4 regions of the Anaerobacillus sp. ABA4_114 genome follow, and region 2 is predicted to be linked to each of the others. Evidence: predicted binding sites of a transcription regulator. Region 2 holds the regulator's gene; each other region holds the start of a gene.

Region 1 (3,298 bases), 2.9 Mb from region 2:
CTGTTTCCTGATTAGCAAACGTAATATCTGCCTTCTCCATCTCAGATTTCACAGCTTCAAGCATCGGCATAAAGTCATAGCCGTTGTTCGTTTCAGCATTTTCATAGACCCTGTCGTGAATCAGAATATCTCCAACTGCTGAAAGACTTATTGAAGAAAGAGATACGGTATTGTTTTCCGCTACAGCAAGATCGTCACGGTACGATGACATGTTTTTTGGTTCTGAAAGTGATTCCCCTCCAGTAGAAAGTAAAAGAAACGTCACACTAGTAGCGAGAAAAACAACTAGCGCACAAATAACGATAAATTTAGTTTTCATTGAGTTCACCTTTGTTATAGATTTAAAACGATACACTTATTATATGGTATCTCTACAAATAGTCCTAATTCTTTTCAAAAAAAAAGACGCGACTAGTCGAATTGTGACTATTGTCGTGTCTTTTATTCGTTACAATACAAAATTGAGGTCATCGAATTTCCTTGTCGCCTTGCTTGGGTGTTCAAGGTATTCAGACAGTACTGGTACGATCGATTTGTTGTAGATTCCGTTTATCTTTGATTTCTCAAAAAGGATCAGGTCAGGATTTGTTTTTGAGAATTCTTCAATCGGGGGTTGAAGCTCTAGTTCATGAAATGATGTTTCGTAATCAACCACAATATTGGCCTGATAACTTGATAGTGAAAGGCCAGCATGCAGCTGTCCCAAAATGCCTGAATGCTTATAGTACTCCGTCACGATACGTATGTCTCGTGGTGTGTAAGGTAAGATAGTTTTAGGGTGATTAGAGACGATTATGATTTCCTCTGTGAAAGGTCTTGTGATCATGAGGAACTCATCTAACTTCTCTTTATAATGAGCAGTGTTTAGGAGTTCACTATTTTTGTCATCGATTAGTAATAAGCCAGTGACCATTTTTTAACCTCCTATGGTTTATTTTCATTTAGTTTAATCGCTTTATCCCTTTCAAGATGTGTATTTCGTCACACCCTGATTGAAAGGTGTGATTATTGTCACACCTTAAATTCAAGGTTGCTGGTATACTAAACTTAAGATGAATTGGAACGAAAGGAGTTCGGATAATGGAGTGCCCAATGATTTCAAAAAACACGGCTGGCTACAATACTCAGTCCTTTGCTTCTGAAAATTTCTCAAAACTAAAAGGTGTTATGTATGAGAGGCATGTGCCTCGTGGTGAGAAGATTTATTGGGAAGGTGAAGAGTGCCAACATATTTACTTTCTTAAACAAGGTGCGGTGAAATTAACAAAAAGCTCAGATGAAGGAAAAGACCTTGTACTGTATTATTTCCAATCTGGAGATTTGTTCGGTGATTTAAAAGATGATGTTCACATAACGAATAGTTATACTGCAGAAGCAATAAGCGATTGTACTCTTGGTGTTATTCAACAAAAGGATCTTGAAACGCTCCTCTGGCAAAATGGTGATTTAGCGATCGATTTCATGAAGTGGCTTGGTTACATGCAGCGTTTTTTACAAACAAAACTTCGAGACCTCTTGTTCTTTGGTAAAAATGGCGCTCTTGCCTCTACGCTGATCCGTATGTCGAATACGTATGGCGTATCGGAAGGCAACAAAGTGCGGTTCACAAATCGCTTAACAAATTCAGAACTAGGAGACTTAATCGGCTCGACGAGAGAAACAGTCAATCGAATGTTAAACCAGTTAAAAAGAGAAGAGATCATCGACTATGAAGGTGGCGTCATTACGATAAGAGATATTGACCGGTTAAAGGCTATTTGTCACTGTGAAGGATGTCCTAGCAGCATATGTCGATTGTAAGGGTGTAAGAGATCCATGATCTCTTATACCCTCTTTTTTTTGTGTGAAATTCACCATGTTTGTGATATATGTCACAGATGCTACTCCTTCCATCTCCTAAACTAAGAGTAGACATTGAGTTAGGGGGGAGAGAATTGAAACTTGTTGATAGTAAAAGTGAAGCTCACCGTTCAGTAAAGGTTGAGAAAAGTGAAGAAGATCTTAAAGGAACAATTATTTCTGTCTTTATGGTAGGTGGTTTTATCGTTCTATCATGGGGAGCTGTTTACTGCTTATATGTAGCGAGGTTTTAATCAGGAGGGAAGCATATGCACATTCATAAGTTTGAGAAAATCTGGTTAATTGTCGGAAGTGGAACATTAGTCGTCTTTTTACTGATTATCGGTATCAATGCATTTGCAATGGGTCACACACCGCCGAGTGATGATGAAATTTTAGATCCTCAAGAAGTCGATATTACGGCTCCATTCGACGAACCAGGCTTAAAAAAGATTGGAGAAAACGAATACGAATTGGTAATGATTGCTCAAGCGTTCACATTTCAGTCTGTTCAAGACTTGAAAATTCCGAAAGGAGCGACTGTTCATTTTACGGTAACGAGTAAAGACGTTGTGCATGGATTTCAAATTCCAAAGACAAACGTGAATATGATGGTCACTCCTGGTCACGTAAATAAAATTACTCATACGTTTGACGATGTGGGTCAATTTTTAATTTTATGCAATGAATATTGCGGAGTCGGACACCAGGCGATGGGTGTGCCTCTGGAGGTGATCGAATGATAAGTCAAGTTGTTGATCGTGCAGATGCAAAGCTTAGTATGGCACACATTTATGTTGCATTTGCAGCGGTACTACTAGGAGGTATTGCTGGACTGCTTCAAACTCTTGTAAGAAGTGGAACGGTTCAGCTTCCTGCAGGGATAGGCTATTATCAATTACTCACAGCTCATGGAATCTTACTCGCACTTGTTTTTACAACCTATTTTATTATTGGATTCTTTTACGCTGGTCTAAGCAGAACGTTAGGAAAGTTTTACGATCAACCGTTTAGAATGGCATGGCTGGGATTTGTCGTCATGACGATCGGAACAGTCTTAACGACCGTTATGATTTTATTAAATGAAGGTACTGTGCTTTACACATTTTATGCCCCATTGAAGGCTTCTCCCTTGTTTTATATTGGATTAACGTTCTTTATTATTGGCACTTGGTTAGCTGGCGGGGCAATGTGTAGTCACTATTATATTTGTAAAAAGGTATCAAAGAAAAAACTCTCTCCACTGTTTGCTTTTATGGCTGTCATGACGATGGTTTTATGGTTTGTCGCTACAATAGGTGTCGCTGCATCAGTACTCTTTCAATTTATTCCTTGGTCATTTGGATGGGTAGATGGCATCAACATCTTACTTAGTCGTACGCTGTTTTGGTATTTTGGTCATCCTCTCGTTTATTTTTGGTTACTTCCTGCGTACGTGTGTTGGTATGTCATTATTCCT
Region 2 (3,298 bases):
CTATGACGAGGAGTCCAAAATACGCGTATCTCCTAATCTGTACAAGCATGGCAGGATTTAAAATTCCGAGTCTTGTAAAGAAAAGAACGATCACAGGCAGCTGAAACACAAAGCCAAATGGTAACGTTAACTGAAACAAGAAAGTGAAGTATTGATTTGCGCCGTACATTTCCTGAATGTTGAGGCTTTCTGCCAAATTCCCGACAAAGTCGATGACAAAAGGAAACAGGACGAAATATGAAAATGAAACTCCTCCAAGAAAGAGGAGAAAGACTGCTGGGATATACGATAACGTTACTTTCCGTTCATTATCATAAAGTCCTGGCGAAACAAAAGCCCATAGCTGATAGAGAGCGATGGGCGATGTCATAATGAAAGCAACCAGGAACGCAAAGCTGAAATAAACCTTTAACGGGTCTGTTAATGTAAAAGCGTTCATCGGAATCCCCTGTGCTTCAGGAGCATTCTGGAGAAAGACGATGACCGGCTTTGCGATGAATAGTCCCGCAATAAAGGAGAGAATTAAGACGACGACTGTGATGATGATTCGTTTTCTTAATTCTTCTATGTGATCATAGATGGATTGTTTTTGTTCATCCATTCCCTATCCGTCCTAACCGATTACTGTTCGTTTTTTTTCTTATCGTTCGTATCATCGTCGTCATCTGCTAGACCTTTTGTTGCGTTCTTGAACTCACGAAGTGTGTTACCTGCTGCTTTACCAAGCTCAGGTAGTTTCTTAGGTCCAAAAATGATCAAAGCAACAACTGCAACTAGAGCGATACTTGCGCCACCCATTCCCATGCGTGTCACCTCCTTAAGATTGTAAGTTTATACAGGATAATGCTTCATAAAATACACGAGAGCCTGCAGTTCAACAGCCAGATCAATATGGTGCACTCGAATATGATCTGGTACGGTCAAACGTGCTGGCGTAAAGTTCAGAATCCCTTTAATTCCAGCCTCGTCCATCTGATCTGCAATCGACTGAGCAGCATGAACGGGTACTGTAAGGATAACGACTGAGATGTCGTTCTTCTTCACCTGTTCTTTAAACTGATCGATATGGTAAACCGGAATACCACCAATTTCTTGGTTTACTTTTGCAGCATCCGCATCAAATGCCAGTTCGATCTTCGTATTGTTATTCTTAATGAAATTGTAGTGCAGAAACGCTGTCCCAAGGTTACCTACTCCTACTAGAGCTACCCTGGTCGTTTCATCTTGATCTAGGGTCTTACTAAAGAAAGATAACAGATAATGAACATTATACCCATACCCTTTTTTACCAAGAGCACCGAAATAACTAAAATCTCTTCGTATGGTAGCAGAATCTACCTTTATCGCATCGCTCAATTCAGCAGAACTTACCCGCTGTTTACCAGATGCACTAAGATTTTTTAAATAGCGATAATAGAGCGGCAGTCGTTTTGCTGTCGCTTGCGGAATTTTTGTTTGATCAATATCCATAAACACCCTCCACATTGACCTCCGCGCTCAATCTATGGTTGTCCTACTCGCGCTTGTAATCCCCGCTTTTTCCCCCTGTTTTTGTAAGGAGATAGGTTTCCCCGATAACGATGCCTTTATCCAGCGCTTTGCACATATCGTACACGGTTAATGCCGCCGCTGATGCTGCCGTCAGCGCTTCCATTTCTACTCCGGTACTTCCTTTTGTTTTCACATGAGCTTCAATCGTAAGCTCATAAAAGGAAGCGCTCACTTCCCAGTCGAAATGAAGGTCAACGCCAGAAAGCGCTATCGGATGACACATAGGGATGAGATCAGACGTTTTTTTTGCTGCCATAATCCCGGCAATTTGGGCGACTTGAAGCACATCGCCTTTCTTCATATTTCCGTCTTTGATACCAGTATAAATTTCTTCACTAACCTTCACGCTCGTTTTGGCAACCGCTGTACGAGCAGTCGGAGTTTTCTCTGTAATATCGACCATCTGTGCGCGGCCTTCTTTATTAAAATGAGTAAATGAACTCATGGCTGCCCCTTTCTTCTATAGATGATAGAAGGTTAAATGGAATGCTGCTACTTGTGACTATACACCATTTCTATCCTTTTTGCTGTTTTTTAACAAGAATTTTTATTACCATTTAATGAACATTCCTGTAGTTGCCCACCTTGTCCTCACTACGATAAACTTAAAGGAACGTAATCGAATGGTAGATCAAGCAAATCGCTCGATTCAACATACAACGAGAAGAGAGAAATTCGAGGTGAACAAACAATGATCGCACTACAAGTAAATGGCGTATCAAAATCATTTGGTGCTGACCCTATTTTATCTAATATTAAGCTAGAAGTACAATCGAGAGACCGTGTGGCACTCGTTGGTCGAAACGGTGCCGGAAAGTCTACTCTTCTAAAACTCATCACAGGGCAGCTCTCCTATGATTCAGGAGATATCATCAAACCGAAAGATGTACGGATTGGATACATGGCTCAGGACACGGGCCTCGAATCGAACCTATCGATCTGGGATGAAATGCTTAGCGTCTTTGAAGAACTACGTCGTATGGAAAAAGAACTTCGACGGTACGAAGAGAAGATGGGTGACCCATCTATCTATGAAAATGAGCAGGAATACCAGCGTATCATGAAAGAATATGACCAGCTTCAGGTCGCTTTCAAAGACAAAGGCGGCTACAAATACGAAGCGGATATTCGTACGGTCCTTCACGGGCTTAACTTCAAAGATTTCGATTATAAAACACCGATTTCTAGTCTAAGTGGAGGGCAAAAGACGCGCCTGGCGCTCGGTAAACTCTTACTTACAAAACCTGAGCTACTCATTCTGGATGAGCCGACAAACCATCTTGATATCCAAACACTCACATGGCTCGAGGGTTATTTAACAGGCTACACAGGTGCCATCCTCATCGTTTCTCACGACCGCTATTTTCTCGATAAAATCGTGAACAAGGTATATGAGATCTCAAGAAACCGTGCAGAACGATTCGAAGGAAATTATAGCTTCTATTTAGAAGAGAAAGATCGGCGCTATGAGCAGCAGCTTAAAGAGTTTGAGAAGCAGCAAAAGGAAATCGCAAAACTAGAAGACTTTGTTCAGAAAAACATCGTCCGCGCCTCTACGACAAAGCGTGCTCAAAGTAGAAGAAAGCAGCTTGAAAAGATGGAGCGGATCGATAAGCCAAAAGGCGATGAGAAATCAGCCAACATTTCGTTTAGGATCGACAAGCAAACAGGTAACGATGTACTGAGTGTGCGAGAGTTATCGATCGGCTACCCGGATACGGTGATCAACGATCAGCTTACGTTCGAC
Region 3 (3,298 bases), 1.5 Mb from region 2:
AGATCATGGCAGCAGGTTAGGGTGAAGCAAGCGAAGCTAAACTCTCACTTGAACGAAAGCATTCAAGGTATTCGCGTGACACAGTCTTATACACAGGAAACAGAGAACATGGACTTCTTTGAAGGCGTAAACCATGAAACGTACTCAAGTTGGAAGGATGCGACGAAGAAGAGTGCGATGTTCCGACCTTTCGTAGAGATGTCGAATGCAATTGGAACAGCGATTCTGATTTGGTTTGGTGTCTATTTAATCCAGAACGGTCTTGATTATGGTGTCTTCGTAACGTTTGCTTTTTACTTAGGAATGTTCTGGGAACCGATCTCAAGATTAGGTCAAGTATATAACCAGCTACTCGTAGCGATGGCTTCATCAGAGCGAATTTTTGAATTTTTAGATGAAAAGCCAAATGTTCCTGAGAAAAAGGACGCAAGAGAATTTAAAGAAATGAAAGGTGAAATCACGTTCGAAGACGTTGAATTCTCCTATGATGAGAAAAGAAAAGCACTTCATCAGATGAGTTTACGAATGAAAGCGGGCGAAACAGTTGCACTTGTTGGGCACACTGGTTCTGGTAAATCAACGATCGCCAATCTGATCAGTAGGTTTTATGATCCTACAAAAGGGTCAGTAAAAATCGATGGCGTCGATTTACGAGATGTTAAATTGGATAGTTTGCGCCAAAAAGTGAGTGTCGTGCTTCAAGATACGTTTATCTTTTCTGGTACGATTATGGAAAACATTCGTTTCGGTCGACCTGATGCAACAGATGAAGAAGTGCTCGAAGCAGCAGAAGCAGTCGGAGCGGATCAGTTTATCAAGAGGCTAAGCAATGGGTATGAAACGGAAGTTGAAGAGAGGGGTAACGTACTTTCAGTGGGTGAACGTCAGTTGTTATCTTTCGCCCGGGCGTTATTAGCCGATCCGAGAATTTTGATACTCGATGAAGCAACCGCTAGTATCGACACAGAAACTGAGCTCAAGATTCAGAACGCACTAAACGTCGTACTCGAAGGTAGAACAGCGATTATGATCGCCCATAGGCTGTCAACAATCCGTGGAGCAGACAATATTATCGTGTTAGATCATGGTCGTATATTAGAGCAGGGAGATCATAACGAATTGATGCGTAAAGGTGGAACCTACTACGAATTAGTCCGTTCACAGTTTAATATGATGGATGCAGGTTAATAAAGAAGTCCTTTTCGGACTTCTTTTTTTATTTTAGATTGTGATACTTGTCACAAAGTCCTCGTTCAGTCATAATAGATTTGTAGAAAGCTTCACATGTTTGTTAGTTTTTGTTCAAGTTGATAAGGGAAGATTGTTTACAAGACATTGAGTTGATTTAAAAGGGGATGAAGTAGGTGGAAATGGATTCAGCGATGCTCAGCAGGCTTTTAACAAGCCTTACACTAGGGTTTCATATAATCTTTGCAACTCTCGGTGTTGGTGTGCCTTTGCTTATTAGTTTAGCAGAATGGATCGGGATCAAGCGCAATGACCCTTACTACACGTTATTAGCAAGGCGCTGGTCAAGAGGGTTTGTTGTAACGGTTGCAGTAGGGGTTGTGACAGGAACGGCTATTGGCTTACAGCTTTCTTTACTCTGGCCAAACTTTATGCAGCTTGCCGGTCAGGTAATCAGTTTGCCTTTATTCTTAGAAACGTTTGCGTTTTTCTTTGAAGCAATCTTTCTAGGAATCTATTTATATACATGGGATCGATTTAAAAAGCCAATCTACCACTGGTTGATTTCAATACCAGTCGTAATCGGTTCAACCATGTCGGCAGTCTTTATCTCTACAGTCAATGCGTTCATGAATGCTCCACAAGGTTTTACGATGGTCGATGGTGTATTGACTGATATAGAACCGCTTGCTGCGATGTTTAATCCCGCGACGCCAACTAAAGTAGGTCATGTTGTGATGTCCGCATACCTTACATCGGCAATCGTACTAGCCGCGATCACAGCATTTATGATGCTCAGGGGCAAGACTGGTACGTATTACAAAAAAGCGTTGAAACTGACGATGACAGCAGGTTTTATTTTTGCGATTGGGACCGCGATGGTAGGGGATTTCGCAGGGAAGTTTCTTGCGGAATACCAACCTGAAAAACTAGCTGCTGCAGAATGGCATTTTGAAACAACTGGGAATGCAGGGTTAATTGTTGGAGGTATTCTAGATGAAGAGAATGAAGAAGTTAAATACGGTCTCGTGTTACCTAACTTCTTAAGTATCCTTGCTCACGGTAACCCGAGTGCGGAAGTGATGGGCTTAGATCAAGTACCAGAAGATGAAACACCGCCACTCTTTATCCATTACCTTTTTGATGGCATGGTAGGAATCGGAATGTATTTAGCAGCTCTGACGTTCTTCTATATGCTCGCTTTAAGGGTTAAACGATTCAACCCGGGTAACAGATGGTTACTAAGGCTTATCGTCATTGCAGGACCGCTTTCGATGCTTGCAATTGAATTTGGATGGATTTTCTCAGAAGTGGGGCGTCAGCCTTGGATCCTTTGGGACATTCTCCGAACAGGTCACGCTGCAACAACGTCTGATCACGTAGGCTTGATGCTGATCTTGTTCTTATTGTTATACATCGTCCTCGGGACGCTTTGTGTCATCGTTCTTAGAAAGATGTTCCACTCGAATCCAGCAGAAAATGAGTTAGAGGAAATCGCAAAATCTAGATAGGGGGGTGTCAAATTGGATATTCAGGTTATAGGGATCACGGTGTTATGGGTATTTCTATATGGCTATCTAATCACTGCTTCAATCGATTTCGGAGCCGGCTTCTTTGCATACTATGGTGAATTAACAGGCCGAGATCATATCATCAACCGTATTATCAGTCGGTACTTATCTCCGGTTTGGGAAGTCACGAATGTGTTCTTCGTATTCTTTTTCGTAGGTCTGATCGGTTTCTTTCCAGACACAGCTTATTATTTCGGAACAGCATTGCTTGTGCCTGGAAGCATTGCGATCATTCTCATAGCCATCAGAGGCTCGTTTTATGCGTTCGGGAACTACGGTGCAAAAAAGAGTAAAGTGTATACCTTCTTGTATGGAGTGACAGGGTTATTGATCCCTGCTTCGCTCTCAACGGCACTCACTTTATCTGAAGGTGGTTTCATAGAAGAAGTGGATGGCAACGTCACGTTTCTCGCAGGTGAACTTTTCACAAGTTTTTATTCTTGGTCAGTCGTGTTACTTGCGATCGTTTCTGTATTGTTCATCAGTGCAGCATTTCTTACGTTTTATGCAAGCAGAGCGAATGATACGCCTGCGCTAGA
Region 4 (3,298 bases), 3.0 Mb from region 2:
TTACCCTTGTTGGAGGCGACTTAGAGCATATTCCAAAGGCAATCAACTTAAGCCGAAAAACGATGAAAAACATTCGCCAAAACTTGTTCTGGGCATTATTCTATAACTCGATCGGTATACCGATCGCTGCAATCGGTCTATTAGCACCGTGGGTAGCTGGAGCCGCAATGGCATTCAGTTCTGTATCAGTTGTAACGAACTCACTTCGATTGAAGCGAGTTAAATTATAATATCATTCTTGAAGGGAGATTTTAAACATGGAACAAACAACGATCAAAATTGAAGGTATGACGTGCAACCACTGTAAATCGGCAGTTGAAACAGCGTTAACCGAGTTAGATGGTGTTTCAGGTGTTGAGGTTGATCTGAAGCAAGGAAAGGCAGCTGTATCGTACGATTCAGCTAAAGTCACAGTATCTGATATGAATGAAGCAGTAGAAGAACAAGGGTATGATGTGAAGTAACGATACTTGAATAGATTAGGAAGCAAGGGGAGACCTTGCTTCTTTTATGTTGGAAAAATGTGCGAAAAATGAAATTCCTTTATACGGAAATTTTGTTCAAAATATCGTTTAGAACGCTAATTTATTGGAAAAATACCATAGTGTATACAAAATATAGGGAGGAATTTGATTATGTCACACGAAAAATACGGTTCAATGATCGAAACGCTTCATGAATGCATGACGGCATGTAATCATTGTTACGATTCTTGTTTAAAAGAGGGTGATGTCAAGATGATGGCTGAATGTATTCGTCTTGATCGCGAATGTGCTGATATATGTGGATTCCTTGAACAAGCTCTAGTTAGAGGTACACCATTTGCAGCTGAACTTGCTCAAGCTTGTGCAGCTATTTGTGAAGCATGTGGGAATGAGTGTAAGAAGCACGACCATAAGCATTGCCAAGATTGCGCAGACGCTTGCTTTAAATGTGCAGAAGCATGTAAGAAGCTTGCAGCTTAATGAATATTTGTACTTATAAAAAGCTACACCCCTCTTTCAGAACGGCATGGGGGCTGTAGCTTTTTTTGTTTTTTAATAAAGTCTTATTAGAGATGTAGAAAGTGGAATGCGCAGTTTCCTTTTGTGATGAATGAATTGTAAACATTCTTTTATTTATGTTCAAGCACGGGCTTAACCTGACGAATGTGGAAACCTTGTTTAACAAACGGGATCACCCATCGGTCAAGCCCAATCTTAGCTGCATTATAACTAGCAATCAGAATCAGCACTCCAAGGATCACCATCATCGGGTTCGTGCTTGTTGTTCCACTAAATAGGAAGGCAAAATTCATAATAACTCCCATTAATGCTGCAAAGGTTGTGAAGGTACCAAGAATTAGGCCAAGCCCAACAAGCAATTCTCCCCAAGCAACTAGTACATTGAAAAGCTCGACATTTGGGATCGCAAACCCTTCTAAGAATGCAGCCCACCATCCTTGCACAGCAGGATGTTCACCGGTAGCCTTCGCAACTGCTCCTTGAAGATAGCCATTTGCATCAAAACCACCTGTGATCTTTCCCCAGCCAGCAGTTAGCCATTGATAACCTAGGTATAAACGTATGAACAATAGAATACCAGAAGCTACTTTGTTTTCTCTTAGAAATTGAATAAACATTTTTCTCACGCTCCTACTTTAATAGTCTGATCACATGTTTATTATCGCCAATCCTTAAACCGTCTTCTGTGATAAGTATCACAATCTTGATGATTAATTTAATTAGAGGATATAAACTCGTCTTATTTTTAAATAACAAAAAATTCATACAATAATAGTGTTAAAATGTAAAATATTGCTATAATAGTCGGTATAGGATAGTAAAATAGCCTGCGTATAGTAAAAAGGGGGGCGGGTAATGTCAGAAGTAAATGGTAACCCGTTAGTGAAGGATGAAAAAAAGCCAAAGGTGAAGGTGGAAAGAAAAGAAGGGGAACCGACTGCAGCTTTTAAAGGGGCAAGCTGGGCAGCTTTGGTCATCGGTGTTTCCGCTTATTTAATCGGTCTTTTTAATACTGGGATGGAACTGAATGAGAAGGGGTATTACTTTGCTGTATTGGTATTTGGGCTGTATGCAGCTGTTTCTCTGCAAAAAGCGGTTAGAGACAAGGAAGAAGATATCCCTGTCTCGGGCATTTATTACGGACTAAGTTGGTTTGCAGTAATTATCGCGATCTCTTTGATGGCAATCGGACTTTATAACGCTGGAAGTATCATCTTAAGTGAAAAAGGATTTTACGGGATGTCATTTGTTCTTAGTTTATTTGCAGCCATAACGATTCAGAAAAATATTCGTGATACGCAGGTGGCAAAAGAGAGAGGGTAAGGGACTCCCCATTTTAACGTGGTGGTTTGTAATTTGAGTATGAATCAATCATAAAAAGCACCTCACATAATGCTAGTAGGCGCATTATGTGAGGTGCTTTATTTTATGCTTTTAAACCATTCCATTTTGCTTCATTGATTAGTACAACCTAAATCAGGCGATCTTCTCAATCTTTTCATTTCCATTTTTTCTCTCTGCCGGCATCAACAATGGCTTAGGTGGACAAACTTTTTGAGTCAATTTAGACACAACGATAATTGTCACTAAGCCAGAAACCATTGCGAGTGTTCGGAATGGAAAGAGTACTGTGCCTGCTTCGATCATTGGATATGGCAAGAATACAGGAAGTCCGATGATCGGCTCTCCCCCGCCTAGACGTAAAACGAAGGAAACGATTAAACCTGCAACTGCCCCATATTTATTTGCTCCTTTAAAGAACAGTGCGGTTGTGAGCTGTGGAAATAGAATAACGTATACAAGATCAGCAGCAAGATACCATAAGGCATAAACACTTTTCACATTCAATGCGATGATCGTCGCTGCAATTCCAACAAGGATGATGGAACGTTTGATCATTTTCTTAAGCTGATCACTTGAAGCTTTTGGTTTGAACAGTGGTCGATACACATTCCAAGCAGCCATGGAAGACGCTGATAAGATGGACGAATCCATCGATGACATAACGGCAGCTGCGAGTGCTCCTAATCCAATTGCTCCAATAATATCAGGCGTTAAATATTGCAGCACATAAGGGAGGATCATCGCTGGATTATCAGGTGCATTTACGCCAAGACTTGCCCAGTCGGTATCTAACCCGATCGCTCCGATGATCACTGCAGGGACTGCTGCTAGAATACAGATAAATCCTGCTGTGATGGAAAGCCACATAGCTGTTTTCTCAGTCTTAGCTGAAAGCACACGCTGAAAGTATACTTGCCATGGGATCCCTCCGAAAATAAGGAGTAGGGCAA

The links. Region 2 encodes Rex, which represses fermentation and respiration genes when NADH is low (regulators of the CRP and FNR family bind a similar motif). Its sites were predicted from a motif close to TTGTGAAATATTTCACAA; they were not measured.
Region 1: a site for Rex is predicted at 1,860-1,877, ahead of ACXAEY_RS05230 (cytochrome c oxidase subunit 2A). Genes of this name have one in related genera too.
Region 3: a site for Rex is predicted at 1,227-1,244, ahead of ACXAEY_RS12380 (cytochrome ubiquinol oxidase subunit I). Genes of this name have one in related genera too.
Region 4: a site for Rex is predicted at 1,688-1,705, ahead of ACXAEY_RS04760 (DoxX family membrane protein). Genes of this name have one in related genera too.

The regions. Positions count from the first base shown of each region.
Region 1 is NZ_JBSWUM010000001.1:1,064,196-1,067,493, forward strand. Features, by position in the region: gene ACXAEY_RS05215 (CapA family protein) at 1-319, opposite strand, end outside; gene ACXAEY_RS05220 (hypothetical protein) at 449-913, opposite strand; gene ACXAEY_RS05225 (Crp/Fnr family transcriptional regulator) at 1,093-1,800, shown strand; gene ACXAEY_RS05230 (cytochrome c oxidase subunit 2A) at 1,935-2,093, shown strand; gene ACXAEY_RS05235 (cytochrome c oxidase subunit II) at 2,109-2,582, shown strand; gene ACXAEY_RS05240 (b(o/a)3-type cytochrome-c oxidase subunit 1) at 2,579-3,298, shown strand, end outside.
Region 2 is NZ_JBSWUM010000001.1:3,939,776-3,943,073, forward strand. Features, by position in the region: gene tatC (twin-arginine translocase subunit TatC) at 1-601, opposite strand, end outside; gene ACXAEY_RS20390 (twin-arginine translocase TatA/TatE family subunit) at 622-804, opposite strand; gene ACXAEY_RS20395 (redox-sensing transcriptional repressor Rex) at 832-1,470, opposite strand; gene moaC (cyclic pyranopterin monophosphate synthase MoaC) at 1,514-1,996, opposite strand; gene ACXAEY_RS20405 (ABC-F family ATP-binding cassette domain-containing protein) at 2,243-3,298, shown strand, end outside.
Region 3 is NZ_JBSWUM010000001.1:2,443,093-2,446,390, reverse strand. Features, by position in the region: gene ACXAEY_RS12385 (ABC transporter ATP-binding protein) at 1-1,188, shown strand, start outside; gene ACXAEY_RS12380 (cytochrome ubiquinol oxidase subunit I) at 1,371-2,699, shown strand; gene ACXAEY_RS12375 (cytochrome d ubiquinol oxidase subunit II) at 2,712-3,298, shown strand, end outside.
Region 4 is NZ_JBSWUM010000001.1:964,896-968,193, forward strand. Features, by position in the region: gene ACXAEY_RS04745 (heavy metal translocating P-type ATPase) at 1-230, shown strand, start outside; gene copZ (copper chaperone CopZ) at 258-464, shown strand; gene ACXAEY_RS04755 (four-helix bundle copper-binding protein) at 636-965, shown strand; gene ACXAEY_RS04760 (DoxX family membrane protein) at 1,115-1,621, opposite strand; gene yiaA (inner membrane protein YiaA) at 1,860-2,327, shown strand; partial or broken gene ACXAEY_RS04770 (high affinity choline transporter 1) at 2,481-3,298, opposite strand, start outside.